Regions from separate parts of the Hahella chejuensis KCTC 2396 genome, predicted to be linked through region 2. Evidence: predicted binding sites of a transcription regulator. Region 2 holds the regulator's gene; the other holds the start of a gene.
The links. The regulator sigma-54, encoded in region 2, starts transcription at its own class of promoters, with help from an activator protein. The targets are predictions, from matches to a motif close to TGGCACNNNNNTTGCTNT.
Positions count from the first base shown of each region.

Region 1: a site for sigma-54 is predicted at 2,876-2,893, ahead of HCH_RS13685 (PEP-CTERM sorting domain-containing protein). Genes of this name have one in related genera too.

Region 1 covers NC_007645.1:3,132,412-3,140,240, reverse strand. Annotated here, with positions in the region: gene HCH_RS13690 (ImpA family metalloprotease) at 1-2,511, shown strand, start outside; gene HCH_RS13685 (PEP-CTERM sorting domain-containing protein) at 2,951-3,688, shown strand; gene HCH_RS32355 (hypothetical protein) at 3,817-4,302, opposite strand; gene HCH_RS13675 (copper chaperone PCu(A)C) at 4,510-4,977, shown strand; gene HCH_RS13670 (DUF7482 domain-containing protein) at 5,065-5,595, shown strand; gene HCH_RS13665 (Crp/Fnr family transcriptional regulator) at 5,603-6,310, opposite strand; gene HCH_RS34765 (trypsin-like serine protease) at 6,505-7,829, opposite strand, start outside.
Region 2 covers NC_007645.1:5,455,061-5,462,889, forward strand. Annotated here, with positions in the region: gene HCH_RS23865 (ATP-binding cassette domain-containing protein) at 1-609, opposite strand, end outside; gene HCH_RS23870 (KpsF/GutQ family sugar-phosphate isomerase) at 920-1,897, shown strand; gene HCH_RS23875 (KdsC family phosphatase) at 1,897-2,433, shown strand; gene lptC (LPS export ABC transporter periplasmic protein LptC) at 2,438-3,016, shown strand; gene lptA (lipopolysaccharide transport periplasmic protein LptA) at 3,000-3,524, shown strand; gene lptB (LPS export ABC transporter ATP-binding protein) at 3,521-4,246, shown strand; gene HCH_RS23895 (RNA polymerase factor sigma-54) at 4,369-5,865, shown strand; gene hpf (ribosome hibernation-promoting factor, HPF/YfiA family) at 5,981-6,289, shown strand; gene ptsN (PTS IIA-like nitrogen regulatory protein PtsN) at 6,296-6,760, shown strand; gene rapZ (RNase adapter RapZ) at 6,787-7,647, shown strand; gene HCH_RS23915 (HPr family phosphocarrier protein) at 7,742-7,829, shown strand, end outside.

The DNA.
Region 1 (7,829 bases), 2.3 Mb from region 2:
ATCGAACTGTTCCAACTGAATACCGATGGAGCCGCTAAAAGCGATAGCCTCACCGCCATTGACTGGGACCCAACTCATGATGCGGCGCAGATAAGCGCAACGTTCGGCGAAAACGAAGCCATTTTAATATCCAATGCCGCCAATGAAGGAAAAACCGTCTATAACCGCGGATTTGGCGTTATCGGTGAAAGCGACGCGCGTTATCTCGTGTTGGGCGGCAATCCCATGCGCAATCGCGGCAGCGCCAATGAGCAGATGTATCAATTCATGCACAACGCCATCGTCTGGCTGAGCGGCAGGGATAATTTCGATACCAAACCTTTGAAGCTCGTCATGGCGCAAATGGATGAAAGCTACTGGTTTCACGACGCCAGCGGCGTGCGCAAGTGGCTGGATGATCGCTACGGCGAAGCAGTCAGTTACAACGCACAGGGAGATTGTGACGGGGCCAAGCTGGCGGGTTGTCTCAACGACAATCCCGACCTGCTGATTATTTCCCAAAAAAGCGAAGAAGCGGATGTTGACGCCATCACCGCTACGGTGGCCGCCGCCATGGCCAAGGGCACGCCCGTGCTGTATCTTCATTGGGACGGTAATTTAACCAGCTTGGGCGGCCAGCTCTTCACACTGTTTAACGTGTCCTACCAGGAAGACAACTACTGGAAAAGGCTCTATCTGAGCGGTTATGACTCCATCGACGATATGGGCGAAATCCCAGAGAGCGTTGCGCAAGTAAAGACCATGCTGACCCACTTTGAAAGCGAAGACTATGCTTTCGACTGGTCCGCCTGCGACGGCGAAAATTGCTCCGCCGTCAGCGGCCTGAATGCCGGTTTCTTTGAAGGCGCCGACCAAGTGCGCAACATCATGTCCAATCTGGACAAAAATAAAACGAATATCTTCGCCGACGAAGGTAAACGCTATCAGAAGTTGCTCGCTTTATTGGGCGACCACTACCGCGCCAGCGTCACCTATCCCATGGACAAAATCACGACGGAAGACAACGCATTTCTGAAATCACTGTACGCGGATTATTCTGTCTACAATTACCGCGCACTGAACCCCGCACAAAAGGACATGGGGAACTTCAGCCGCAGCAGCTTCAACCATGTCTCGCCAGTCACCAAGACCATAGACATGGAAAGTAAGCGTTATTTCCGCGCCGCCGGCGTCTACGCCCTACCGGGTTACACAGTGAAGGTGACCCGCCTGGACAATGCCGATGTGGCCACCTCCATCTTCGTAAACACACAGCGTTCCGGCGCCACCCATCAGTTTGAGAAGAACGGATATACACGCCCTAAATTCCTGCAGACGCCGAAATTCAGTATTAAATCCGGCGAGAGCATCACTTTCACCTCCACTTACGGGGGCCCGCTGCAGATTGAGTTTGGCGGCAACGGCAAAAACGTCTCTTTCCGTTTCGAGAACGTGGGCGAACACCCCTTCTGGAACGGCGAAGAAGATAACGCCAGCTTCGAGCAGGCGTTAGCTCAAGGCGACTACGATTGGGCCGAGTTAGTGACGCCTGGCTTCGAAGTCCACTCCAAACTGGACAAAATGCGTAAGTCCATGCAGGACGAAAACTGGAAGACCGGCGCAGCTTTAGCGGCGGGAACCATGCGTTACATTCATAACTTCCCTCATGTTCTCGCCGGCTTCAAAGGTCCGGGCATAGACGTGGTGGCGGAGATTCATGATTTCGCCACTGCACACAACCTGGATATCGAGCATATCGATATCGTGAAGCACATGAATGCGGATCAGGCCACCTGCGGTTACGGATGTTCCGGTAATCCCTATGACGCCTATTGGGAATTCAGCCCTATCGGGCACGGCGACATCCACGAGCTGGGGCATGGTCTGGAGCGCGGCCGATTCCGCTTTAGCGGCTGGGATGGGCATGCAAGCACCAACCCCTACTCCTACTACTCGAAGTCGCATTACTACATCGATACCGGCAAAAACCCAGGCTGTCAGTCGTTGCCTTTTGAAAGCATGTTCAAGGTGCTGCGCGACTCCGTCAGTGAATCCAACCCTCAAGCCTACGTGCAAAGCCAAAAGTTAACCGGCTGGTCCAACGGCGCAGGAATCACGGTACAAATGATGATGACCGCTCAGGGCGAAGGCAAGTTGAATGACGGCTGGAATTTGCTGCCGAGACTGCACATCCTCGACCGCAACTTCAATGCGGCTTTAGCGAGCGAAGAGGCCTGGTCGGCGGCGAAAAGCAATCTTGGTTTCTCTCAATACAGTCTGGCGGAAGCAAAAAGCATTAACAGTAACGACTGGATGACGGTTGCCGTGTCCCATGCCACCGGGCTGGACTTCCGCGACTACCTGACTATGTGGGCGCTGCCGTTTAGCGCCAAGGCCTCAGCCCAGGTCGCATCCTTCAGCCTGCCTGTAGCGCCGCGCAAGTACTATGCGTCTGGCGGCGACCAGTTCTGTTATGGCCTGGATAAACCGAGCATCTTAGTGGATGGCGTGCAAACCTGGCCTAGCCTGTAATAATTTTTCTCACCAGCGTGGTAATGTATGGTGATTAAAAAGCGGCGCTTAGCGCCGCTTTTTCTTTTCAGACAAGCCGATGAAAGTGTCCGGGATAACGTACAGTTGTCAGAAAATTTACAGCGTTCATTTTAAGAATTTCCTTTTATCTGTCCGATCCTGTTGACATGTAAAAGTGCGAAGGCCTTTCAAAACATCCCGTTTATTTCTTTATTATCAATAATATATGTGATTTTTGTTAAGTACTTTCATATGTCTGCATTCTCAGACTTTTCTTATTCACTGTCAGTAAATTTTACGGATTATATAATACGGACTATTTGGCGACTGTCTGTCACATTGAAAATTAAGGTTAATTTGGTTTTGGCACAACCAATGCCTGAGAAAGCGGTGATGTACTCAGACCTACTTTACCCAAATAAAAGAAAAGGAGTTGGTTATGACCTCAAGAATAAAGCACGCCCTTACAGCGCTGTCTTTGAGCGTAGCCGCAGTCAGCGCACATGCCGTAACGATCAATGATGGATATAACGGAGCCGGTCTTTCATACAACGGCGACGTATATGGTAACGCAGACGTCTACCAAATTACTCATATGGAAGTGACTCACGATAGTGACAATCTCTATGTGTCTGTATTCACAAACTTCTTCGAAGGTGCAGATAGCCTTGGCCATATGTATGGCGACCTGTTCATTAGCGTTAACGGCTGGAACCCCTTTGGCAGCGCAGCAGATCGCTACAAAGACGACGACGTCAGCAACGGTGAAAAATGGGAATACGCTTTAGATGCTTCTACCGGAGATCTTTACAGTTTATCCATGGTTGACTACATGGACCAACTGGTTATCACTGGCGCCAGCAGCAGTGTAAGACAGAATCAAGAAGTCAGCGTGAACACCAGTAAAGCCACATTGGTTGCAGGCGAGACTTCCAGCGCAGACCTGAGCGGGGTTAGCAATACCGTCGGCACACTGGGCGTCCTGTCATTTACTTTAACCTTGGCCGATCTGGGCATCACCGATCTTAGCAAGTCCACTTCATTGGGTCTGCGTTGGTCCGCTACCTGTGCTAACGATGTGATTGAAGGCGGCTTGAGCGTTCCTGAGCCAGGCACATTAGCAATGTTGGGACTGGGGCTGGTGAGCCTGAGTCTTTCCCGTCGTAAAAAAGTCTGATATCTGAAAATTCGTATAATAAGTCGATAGAAACAGGGTGACAGGTGTAAGGCGCAGCGAAGAGTGTAGATATTTTTTACACTCTTATTACACCCCTCCCGACTACAACCGAACAGGGACGTTTTTACTCACTCCGTGACAAACTCCAACACCAGCGCTAGCGTGTCGCTCCCTTTGGCGATAAAGATAGTCGCCCGCCACGCCATCCGTCCGGTAATGCACACAGGCAGATACCCTTCACCTTGATAGGACCCATCCGCCATCTGCGTCAGCCTGGTTTGATTCAGGCCCATATACATATCGGCCCCCTCAAAGTCGACTCGGATCTGATCCGCTTTTACGCCCTGCAATTGAAGGCGAATTGGAAACGCGCGCGCGGGACGAATTGGCTCATCGCCAAATGAGAAGCTCACACTGCCTTCGTTGACAGGAACCCGACACTCACCTTGCCCAGGCGTACACTCGACGGCGTTCACATAATGGATATTCTCGAACTGGTCGAGATCAAGAGAACCAACGCCGGGAAGCCACTGCCTCACCAGGCTTAGCCCCACCATAAACAAGACCAGGGCGAGCAACGCTGCGCCTCGCACCCAATAACGCTTGAACTGCAACTTCAAAACCTCATTCGCGTTGACGATGGGAAGGATGTGGCCGCGCAGTGTGCCTTTCGGATCAGAAATTGTCCAGCGACAATTGGACGCATAACTCCCCGTTAAAGCTACGTTTTCTCAGTGTGCGCCCTGTGGTAGGCTTGGCCTCCAGTTATATACCCGGAATGGTTGCCGCCTCAACCTTGTGACCGCACTTGATAGCTCTCAATGATGATGAAAAAAAGCCTGATTCGAGCCCTCCTCACCGCCACCCTGATATCATCGCCAGTTCTCGCCTCCGCGCAAAATGAAGAGGCGAAGGCCGTCGAAACCAGCGACGCATGGATTCGCTTTACGCCGGGAACCACTCCCATGGCGGGCTACTTCACCCTCAACAATGCGTCGGATCGGACAATCACTATTACGAGCGCAGAAAGCGCGGATTTTGGTCAGGTTATGATGCATCAAACCATCAACAACAACGGCCAGATGAGCATGCAGCACATGGGGGAAGGCTTAGAACTGAAAGCTGGCGAGTCCCTTTCCTTCAACCCCGGCGGCATGCATTTGATGCTGATGCAACGGCAACGTCCGCTGAGCCCTGGCGACCATGTCAGCGTCACCCTGAACCTTGCTGACGGAGCCCCCATTTCGGTGGAGTTTGAAGTCAAGCCCATTTCTTACGAAGGCCCCTGAATCCAATCCCGCTCTCTTTTTCTGGCCGCGGGCGTATGACCGTATCCTTGTCTACACTGGAAAAGAATGCAAACAAGGGAGTTGGACATGCTGCGCCTAGCCATAGGGGTCTTCATCCTCGCCATGACCGGTTGTGCAGGACAGGGTTATTCCAATGCTCACAGCGCCCACGTAAATCTGGCGGCGCACCCCGCCTGGTACAATGGCGAACGCGTCTACTATGTCACCACTGATGTCTCCGATCGGGCCATGGCGGAGAGCATGCAAGCCAATTACGCTCCCCGCTTGCGGGACGCCATCCCGGATTACCCCAAGCCGCCTCAGGTTCGTACGGTGTTGGAGAGGGTCTACCGAGTCCGCAACTTTGATCAACCCAGCATATTTCCCTCTGCGCCAGAGCCGCTGAGTTCGAACCATGTCAACTTACAATACAGTCCTTTGTGGCTGATGTATGAGGTCGTCTGGAAGGCTGGCGCAACGCCCGTGGAGCTTAAATCCGAAGAGCAGATCTTCGTGGCGGAGAGTCAGGGAAAGCTGGAGATTCTGCGCACGGACATTGTGGTGAATTGTCCCGTAGTGCGTTATGAAGGCGAACGCATTGACCGCTATCAGTGGTGATTGCGGTCTATTCCAGCATGCCCGCCTGCGACTTCAGCGCGTCCATATCCAGAATCTGGATTTCCCCATAGGAGGTGGCGATCAGCCCTTTCTGCTCCAGCTCCTTCAGGATCTGGTTCACCGTTTGTCTGGACACCCCCAACATCATCCCCAGCTGTTCCTGTTGTATATGTATCACGCGTCGCGCCTGTCCACTGAAGTCGCCATAACCCTCCGCCATCACCACCAGCCTGCGCGCCAATCGCAGAGGCGCAGGTAACAGCGTGGCGTCTTCCACCGCGCGAAACGCCAGGCGCAGCTTGAAACAAAGCAGAACTCCAAAGTCCCTCCAGAAATGCGGCTTCGCCGCCAGTAGCGTTTCCAGCCCTTTTTGCGGTAAGTGCAACAAGGTGGTCGGGGACTCCGCCAGGGCGCTGTGAGTGCGATCCAGTCTGTCAAATAAGGCGATTTCTCCGAACCAGTTAGGCGGTTCGACAAACGCCAGGATCGCTTCCTTGCCATTTTCGTTGACGCCAGCGACTCTCAACGACCCTTTCACCACGGCGTAAATACCTGCGGGTTTGTCGCCACGCTGAAACAGAAATTCTCCCGTCCGCAGCGCTTTTATCTGCGCCAGATTCAGCAGCTCTGTTTTCAAATCTTCAGGGATAGCGCGAAACCAGGCTCCGCGGTTTAGCAGGTCGTAATAATCGTGAATGAGCAGCTTGTCGGGCATGGCGCAGTGCTTATTATTTTGAGGTGATGACAATGAAATTCGGCGCGTTTCAGGTTTTGATCTTACAAAACTTCATTGCTAATTGCGCGCGTATCCTTTGTCCGACAGTCGCAGAGTGTGGAGATTCAGGAAGGAGTTAACATAAAAAGACCGCGCCGCAGGAGGGTCCAGGCGGCGCGGTGATAATGCCGGACTTATTCCCCGCCGAACACGGAGGTCCAATAATGCGGATAACTGGCCGAGGACGTGCTTACTTTCTTCGCGCCCATTTCGGTGTACTCCGCTCCCATGATATTGGAGCAATGACCCGGGCTCTTCAGCCAGCCCGCCATCACTTGCTGTGTAGACTCATAACCCGCGGCGATGTTCTCGCCTACGCGCCAGGAGTTATAGCCTTCCGCGCGGGTGCGATCGCCAACTTGAGAACCGTCGGAACCGGTATGGCTGAAGAAGTTGTTGTTGACCATGTCTTCAGTGTGTTTGGTCGCCGCGGCGCCAAGCTTACAGTTCCATACCAGCGGCTCCGCAGCCGGGAAGTAGGCTGAACCGCAGTTACGGCCCTCGCTACGCGCCTGGTTATGGGCTTCCAACAGAGCTTTTTGCGATTCGGTCAGTTCACAATCGTCCGGATTAGTGGGATCGGTCGGGTCCGTTGGATCTGTCGGATCAGTTGGGTCCGTCGGATCGGTTGGCTCACCCGGCTCGTTAGGATCATTAGGGTCATTTGGATCTGTCGGAAATCCAGGATCGTCCGGGTCCGTCGGGTCCGTCGGATCGGTTGGATCAGTTGGATCAGTTGGATCAGTTGGATCAGTTGGATCGGTTGGATCGGTTGGATCGGTTGGATCGGTTGGATCAGTTGGATCAGTTGGATCAGTTGGGTCCGTCGGATCGGTTGGATCGGTTGGATCGGTTGGATCAGTTGGATCAGTTGGATCAGTTGGATCAGTTGGATCAGTTGGATCAGTTGGATCAGTTGGATCAGTTGGATCGGTTGGATCGGTTGGATCGGTTGGATCGGTTGGATCGGTTGGATCGGTTGGATCGGTTGGATCAGTTGGATCAGTTGGATCGGTTGGGTCTGTCGGATCGCCATCATAGGAAGCGGTTAAAGTAACGCCGCTATAGCGCAGATAACCATGCAACATGATGTGATACACGCCCGCTCTGACAACTAAATCGTCACAGACTTCCTCATTTCCGTTTTTGTAAGGGCGGCAATCATATTCGGTTAAGGTCGGATCTTCTTCCGCCCGAACATAAAGATCGACGTCCCCGCGTCCGCCTTCGATCTTGACGCTCAGATTCTTGGCGTCTTCAGGCACTTCAATGGTGTAATACACCTTGCTGTCGGATACGCCGTTCAGATCGTCAATCGGCTTACCGTTGCCGAGCACATTATCGTCGTCGCCATCACCGTCATCAGGACCGTCTGGATCATCCGGGTCGCCGGGATCAGGCGTATCGCCGCCCACGTAAGAAGCCACCCATTCCTTGAAGCTGGGCACAGAGGTATACA
Region 2 (7,829 bases):
ATGAGACACCACCACGCTGGTCAGCCCCAAAGCATCATTGAGCAAGCGGATCAACTGGACAATAACCCCCATAGCAATTGGGTCCTGGCCAGTGAACGGCTCATCATACATCACCATTTCCGGGTCCATCGAAATAGCGCGCGCCAAAGCCACGCGGCGAGCCATACCTCCTGACAATTCGTTTGGCGTCAAATCACGCGCGCCACGCAGTCCCACTGCGTGCAGCTTCATTAATACCAGATCCCTGATCATCGCTTCTGGAAGTTGTGTATGAATCCGCAAGGGGAATGCGACGTTCTCAAAGACAGTGAGATCCGAAAAGAGGGCGCCGGATTGAAACAGCATCCCCATACGTTCGCGCAACTCATATAACTCTTTGCGCTTCAGCTTCGGCACATTAAAGCCATTCACCCAAATGTCGCCTTTGTCGGGTTTCAGTTGGCCGCCGATTAATTTGAGTAGAGTGGTCTTACCCGTACCGCTGGGCCCCATAATCGTGGTGACCTTGCCTTTGGGTATATCGATGTCTACATTATCGAAGATAAGCCTGTCGCCTCTGGCGAAGGTAAGCCCCCTGACTTCCACGTAATTGGAGGGGTTTTGCGTCATCTAAAATCACCTTAATCGCCCAGCCTGCGTAAACGCCCCCTTCCTGGAAGCATTAAGTATCCTAAAAACATAACCTTACGGCGGCTTAGACGTTGCTGCCAAAAATAGCCTAAACAGCTGCGGAATATATCAGAAGATGTTTTAACTGCCCACATCTTTCCCGGCAAGTTGCAGCAACCCTCGAGCGTCGTATAATACGCAAGCCTCGCCAAACGCCATTTCTTCGCAAGATTGTTTAAGCACGGCGGCGAAGAAACATTACCGCGACGGGATATCCGCCACTGTTAAAGTCATCAGGAACGCCAGATTAATGAGCCATCACGACCATGAGTACATAAAGGCCGCAAGACGCACCATAGAAATGGAAGTTCAGGCGGTCCAAGCGCTAAGCAGCCGGATAGACGACGCTTTTATTAAGGCTTGCGACCTTATGCTGAACTGCAAAGGGCGCGTGGTGGTCACAGGAATGGGCAAGTCAGGGCATATAGGCAATAAAATCGCCGCTACGCTGGCTTCCACGGGCACACCCTCGTTTTTCCTCCACCCTGGTGAAGCGAGCCACGGCGACCTCGGCATGGTGACTCCCAACGATGTCGTATTGGCGATTTCCAACTCAGGCAACACTGCGGAAATTGTCACTATACTTCCACTTTTGAAAAGAATGGGAGTCCCATTAGTCAGCATGACCGGCAAGCCGGACTCTACTCTTTCCCAGATTGCAGAAGCCAATATTGACGCGAGCGTCGCCACAGAGGCATGCCCGCTTGGGCTCGCCCCTACATCCAGCACCACAGTTTGCCTGGTGTTGGGAGACGCGCTGGCAATTGCGCTACTGGAAGCGCGCGGTTTTACAGCGGAAGACTTCGCATTCTCTCATCCCGGCGGCGCTCTGGGTCGCAGGCTATTGCTGAAAATATCCGACATAATGCACTCTGGAGATGCAGTCCCTGTCGTCAGAAGTGGCGCATCCTTGAGTGAGTCGCTCTTACAAATGTCACAGAAAGGCCTTGGCATGACGTGTATCGTCGACGAAGACGACAAACTTCTTGGCGTGTTTACTGATGGCGATTTACGCCGCACTCTAGACAAAAACATCGATATTCGAAGCTGCGCCATCGATGTTGTCATGACGACCCACTGCAAGTCCGTTACCAAAGACATGCTCGCCGCGGAGGCGCTTGGCTTAATGCAGGAGAAAAAAATCAACGCTCTGCCTGTCGTCGACGCCGACAAGAAAGTCATTGGAGCATTCAATACCCAGGACATGCTGCGTGCAGGAGTTATTTAATGTCGCCGTCTCTGACTGAACAACAGATTCAAGCTTTAAAGCCCATTAAGCTCCTGGCGCTGGATGTAGACGGCGTCCTGACGGATGGGACTCTTTACTTCGGCGAATCCGGCGAACAACTCAAGCCTTTCTCCATACTCGACGGACTCGGCGTCAAGCTACTGCAAAAAGCTGGAGTAACTGTGGCGATCATCACCGGCCGCAAGTCCGCCATGGTCGCCAAAAGAGCTGGCGATCTGGGCATATTAGAGTTACTGCAAGGCCGCGAGGACAAGCTTGTCGGACTTAATGAGATTCGTGGCAAGCTTGGTTTAGAGCTTGATGAGTGCGCCTATATCGGCGACGATTTACCCGACCTTGCCGCTATTCGCAGCTGCGGATTTGGCGCCACCGTCCCCAATGGCCACTGGTTTGTCCGTCAACACGCCGCTTATTGCACTTCCGCCCAGGGCGGCAAAGGCGCAGTCAGAGAGGTGTGCGACATGATTCTGGCGGCCAAAGGATTGCTCCACACCTCTCTGGAAGCCTATCTATAACTTCATGACAGAACTGCTCAGACAATATAGCAAGTGGCTATACGCGGCTTTGGCGGCAATTCTGGTTATTTATCTGGCCGCCTATCAAGACGAAGCAAACGTACCGTTCTTCGAGGAAGAGCAACTCCTGAAAGACGAACCTGACGCCTTTGTCATTAACGCGGTTTATACGACTTACAACAAAGAAGGCGTACTCACCAGTCGCTTACAAAGCCAATTGGCGAAACACTATCCCGATACGGACACCGGCGTATTGACGCGCCCCAACCTGGAAATCTTCCAGCAAGGAGAGAAAAGTTGGCATGTAGAGTCTTTGGAAGGCGAACTGCTCATTAAGCAGGACACCCTGAAGCTGCGCGGAGACGTGGAAGTAAATGGCGCTTCCGACGACGGGGCGCCGATCCTCATGCAAACGCAAGCACTCGACTATAACAACAAGTCACGCTTTATCAGCACCGATCAACCCGTTAAGATAACTTCAAATATCAATCAGTTAACCGCTGTCGGAATGGAGGCGGACATTGATAAAAAGCTTATTGTATTACTTTCTCAGGTAACCGGCGTTTATGCACAACCCAAGTAAACTATTCACAGCGGCGCTGTTGGTGGCCCTGGTTTTCACTCCATTAAGCCACGCTTTAGACCTTCTTAACGGGAGCGACGAACCAGTGCGTATTAAAGCCGGGCGCTGGGAAAGAGATGGTCAAAAGGGCATCGACACCTATATCGGCAATGTCGTCATTACCCAGGGCAAATCCAGCATCGAAGCGGACAAAGTTGTTTTATACACTGACGACAAGGGCATCAGCCGCTTCCAAGCTACGGGTAAGCCCGCTCACTTGGTGCAATTTGACGCAGAAAAACAAACTGAAACCCACGCTTACGCAGAAAGCATGGACTATGATCGCAGCCAGAGTAAAGTCGTTATGCGTAACCATGCGCGCATTCTCCAGGACAATAGTTCAGTAGAAGGCGAAGAAATTATTTATTTCACAGACAAACGCTTAGTCACAGCGAAGGGAGCCTCATCGGGCAATCAAACCGAGCAGGTTGAAATCATCTATCATCCGCCCAAATCTAATAAACAATGAGCACTCTCGCCGCCAGAAACCTGGCCAAGGCTTACAAAAAACGGCCTGTAGTAAAAGATGTCTCCGTTGAAATTCGCAGCGGCGAAATCGTTGGCCTCCTCGGACCTAACGGCGCAGGCAAAACCACCTGCTTCTACATGGTGGTGGGACTGATCCCCAGCGACAAAGGCAGCGTATTTATTGACGATGCCGAAATCACCAGCCTGCCCATGCACGGGAGAGCGCGCAAGGGCATTGGCTATCTACCTCAGGAAGCGTCCGTATTTAGAAAGCTGTCTGTGGAAGACAACATTTACGCCATTCTTGAGACCAGGGCGGATCTGAACCGCAAGGAACGCAAGCAAAAAATGGAGGAGTTGCTCCATGAATTTCACATAACCCACATTCGTAAAAGCCTTGGCATGAGCCTCTCCGGGGGTGAACGCCGCCGCGTGGAAATCGCTCGCGCGCTCGCCACGGAGCCAAAGTTTGTACTACTGGACGAGCCTTTTGCCGGGGTGGACCCTATTTCCGTCAACGACATCAAGCAGATTATCGAACATCTTAAAAAGCGCGGCATCGGCGTCTTAATTACAGACCATAATGTGCGCGAGACCTTGGATATTTGTGAACGCGCCTATATTGTCAGTGAAGGATTTATTATCGCAAGCGGCGCCCCTAGTGATATCCTTGCCAACCCAAAGGTTAGAGAGGTCTATCTGGGTGACCAGTTCAAACTTTAGTTTAACCGGCGGCTTCCATTCAAGATGGACCCCAAGGCTCAAGAGCTTAGGATTAAAGCGCTCAATAACTATGACAAACTCACAAGATCTGTGCCTGAATCGGTGGTAAGCATCAGATGGTTATGAAAACTTCATTGCAGTTAAAGCTGGGTCAACAGCTCACTATGACCCCGCAACTGCAACAAGCAATAAAACTTTTGCAGCTTTCAACACTGGATTTACAGCAAGAGATTCAACAAGCGCTTGAGTCCAATCCCATGCTGGAAGTGTCTGAAGAGGAAGAGTCCCCCAACCACGTTCAGAACGATACGATCAGCGACATGCTCGCCAATAACTCCAGCAAAGAGCGAGCTCAAGAGTCCGGCATGGACGAAGGCGGGTTCGCCGAGGAGGATAACTGGTCCGACTCCATACCGAACGACTTGCCCGTCGACACCGCCTGGGACGATGTCTTTCAAAGCGGGTCAAGCAGCTACAGCGGCGGCGAGGATGACGAATACGATTTCGAGTCCCGCAACAGCAAAGGCGAAACCCTGCAAGATCACCTTCTCTGGCAACTCAATCTTACCCCCATGTCCGACATTGACCGCATGATCGCCGTTGCGATAATCGATGCGGTCAATCCCGACGGCTATCTTTCCCTCACTCCCGATGAAATTCACAGTGGGCTGCAGACTGAGGGCGAAGAAGAAATTGAGTTGGACGAAGTACGCGCAGTGTTAAAGCGCGTTCAGCAGTTTGATCCTGCCGGGGTCGCTACTTGTAACCTGCAGGACTGCCTGCTGAGCCAGCTGAATCAGCTACCCAAAGATACGCCCTGGTTAGGACAGGCCAAACTCGTGGTCAGCCATTACATCAACTTGCTTGGCAATCGCGACTATGCCCAGTTGATGCGCCGCAGTCGCCTGAAGGAAGACGACCTGCGGGAAGTGCTCAAGCTGATTCAAAGCCTGAACCCAAGACCGGGAGAAGGCATTCAGGAAAGTAATACCGAATATGTGGTTCCTGATGTTATCGTCAAAAAAAACAATGGCCGCTGGCTGGTGGAGCTGAACCCGGAAATCGCCCCTAAGATCCGCATCAATCCAGGCTATGCGGGCTTGGTGAGACGTGCGGACAATAGCTCCGACAACACTTACTTACGCGATCAGTTACAGGAAGCGCGCTGGTTTATCAAAAGCTTGCAAAGCCGTAATGAAACTCTGTTGAAAGTTGCGTCACAAATCGTCGAACATCAGCAAGGATTCCTTGAGTACGGCGAAGAGGCGATGAAGCCGCTGGTGCTGCACGATATTGCGGAAGCAGTGGAAATGCATGAATCAACCATTTCCCGGGTGACCACCCAGAAATATATGCACACTCCTCGCGGCGTATTTGAGCTGAAGTACTTTTTCTCCAGCCATGTCAGCACAGACACGGGTGGCGAGTGTTCTTCGACCGCTATTAGAGCTATTATCAAGAAGTTAGTCGCGGCGGAATCACCGAAGAAACCTTTGAGCGACAGCAAGATTGCTGCGCTGCTCGGCGACCAGGGCATCAATGTCGCCCGTCGCACGATCGCAAAGTATCGGGAGGCGCTTTCCATTCCGCCTTCCAATGAACGTAAGCGATTAATTTAAAAGGAGGAATACAGGCATAAGACTTAAATCAAATAGTCACAAAATGGATGTGCTAGTATTTTTCATGGAAGTGCAAAATTCATAATGCACCGTATATTGGCATTAGGAGCAAAGTATGCAAATGAACATCACCGGACATCAAGTCGAGTTAACTGAAGCACTGAAAGACTACGTTAACAACAAGTTCGACAAACTTGAACGACACTTCGACAGTATCAGTAATGTCCAAGTTACGCTCTCCATTCAAAAACAGCGTCAGATTGCGGAAGCAACCATGCACATTAGCGGCGCTGACCTGCATGCCAATGCTGAACACGAAGATATGTACGCGTCCATTGACGCGCTGGTGGACAAATTAGACCGCCAGATCCTCAAACACAAAGAGAAGCACGTTGATCGGATGCACGGCGCATCCGCCAGATAACAGAACATGGCCCAAACCACACTAACTATTGAGTCTATTATCTCGCCCGCCCTCACACGCTGTGGGGTGTCGGGCTCGAGTAAGAAACGCGTTCTCGAATATATCGCCAATCTGATTGCGCAACATTTTCCGTTTTTGGACGAGAACGCCATTTTTACCAACCTGGTATGCCGTGAGAGACTCGGCAGCACCGGTATCGGCCAGGGTATTGCGATCCCCCATTGCCGTCTGGAAAACTGCGATCGCATTATAGGGGCTCTGATTACGCTCAAGGACAAAATCCCTTTTGACGCCATAGACAACGAACCCGTCGACCTTCTGTTCGTTCTGATTGTGCCTCAGGAGGCTACCAGCGAACATTTAGACCTGCTGAGCCAATTGGCCCAGAAGTTCAATGACCGTCGCTTCTGCGAACATCTACGCGACTGTGACAACGACGAAACCCTGTTCAGGAGGGTGCTGGAGAAATAGTCCAGCTTCGATGGAAAGAGGAAGACATGAAGCTGATTATCGTAAGCGGTCGTTCAGGCTCTGGAAAAAGTACGGCGCTCCATGTCCTGGAGGATATGGGCTATTACTGCATCGATAACCTGCCTATCGGTCTCCTCTCGCCTCTCACCCAAGAGGTGCTGGACCAGGGAAAAACCCAAAACCAGCAACTCGCCGTCAGCATAGACGCGCGTAATCTTTATAGGGATTTATCTGATTTCCCGTCTATTTACGCCGCTCTGCAAGCGCATAATATTGATGTGGAAATCATCTATCTTGACGCTAACGACGCCACCTTGATCAAACGTTTTCATGCAACGCGTCGCAAGCACCCGCTGAGCAGCAAAAGCACATCGCTGAAAGAAGCCATCGCCAAAGAGAAGCAGCTATTGGAGCCGATCGCCACATTGGCGAACCTCTATATAGACACCAGCGATCTTTCCATCTACCAGTTACGAGATCAGGTTAAGATCAGGGTTATCGGACATAAAACCCAAGAGCTGGCCCTACTCTTTCAGTCGTTCGGCTTCAAGCATGGGGTACCGTCAGATTCCGACATGGTGTTTGACGTGCGCTGCCTCCCCAATCCTTACTGGGATACCGCGCTGCGCGGCTACAAAGGCACCGATCAGGAAATCATTGAATTCCTGAAGCAGCATCCGGAACCGGAACAGATGCTGCAACATATCATCAGTTTTCTTGAGACCTGGATTCCGCACTTCCAGAACAGCAACCGCACCTATATGACCATCAGCATCGGCTGTACTGGCGGGCAACACCGCTCTGTCTATATCTGCGAGCGCCTGGGAGAGCATTTCAAGAAAAAGTATGATAATGTCCAAGTGCGCCACAAAGAGCTGGCGCAATAAGGTTCTAATAATAAAAAGCCACTGCGGCTTAACAATTAAACCGGCCTGAATCCAACATTCAGGAAACTTCAATCTTTTATACTCATCGCGCCCCATGATCCAGGAACAAGTCACTATTATTAATAAGCTTGGCCTGCACGCCCGAGCGGCGGCCAAATTCGTGTCCACCAGCGGCCGATTCG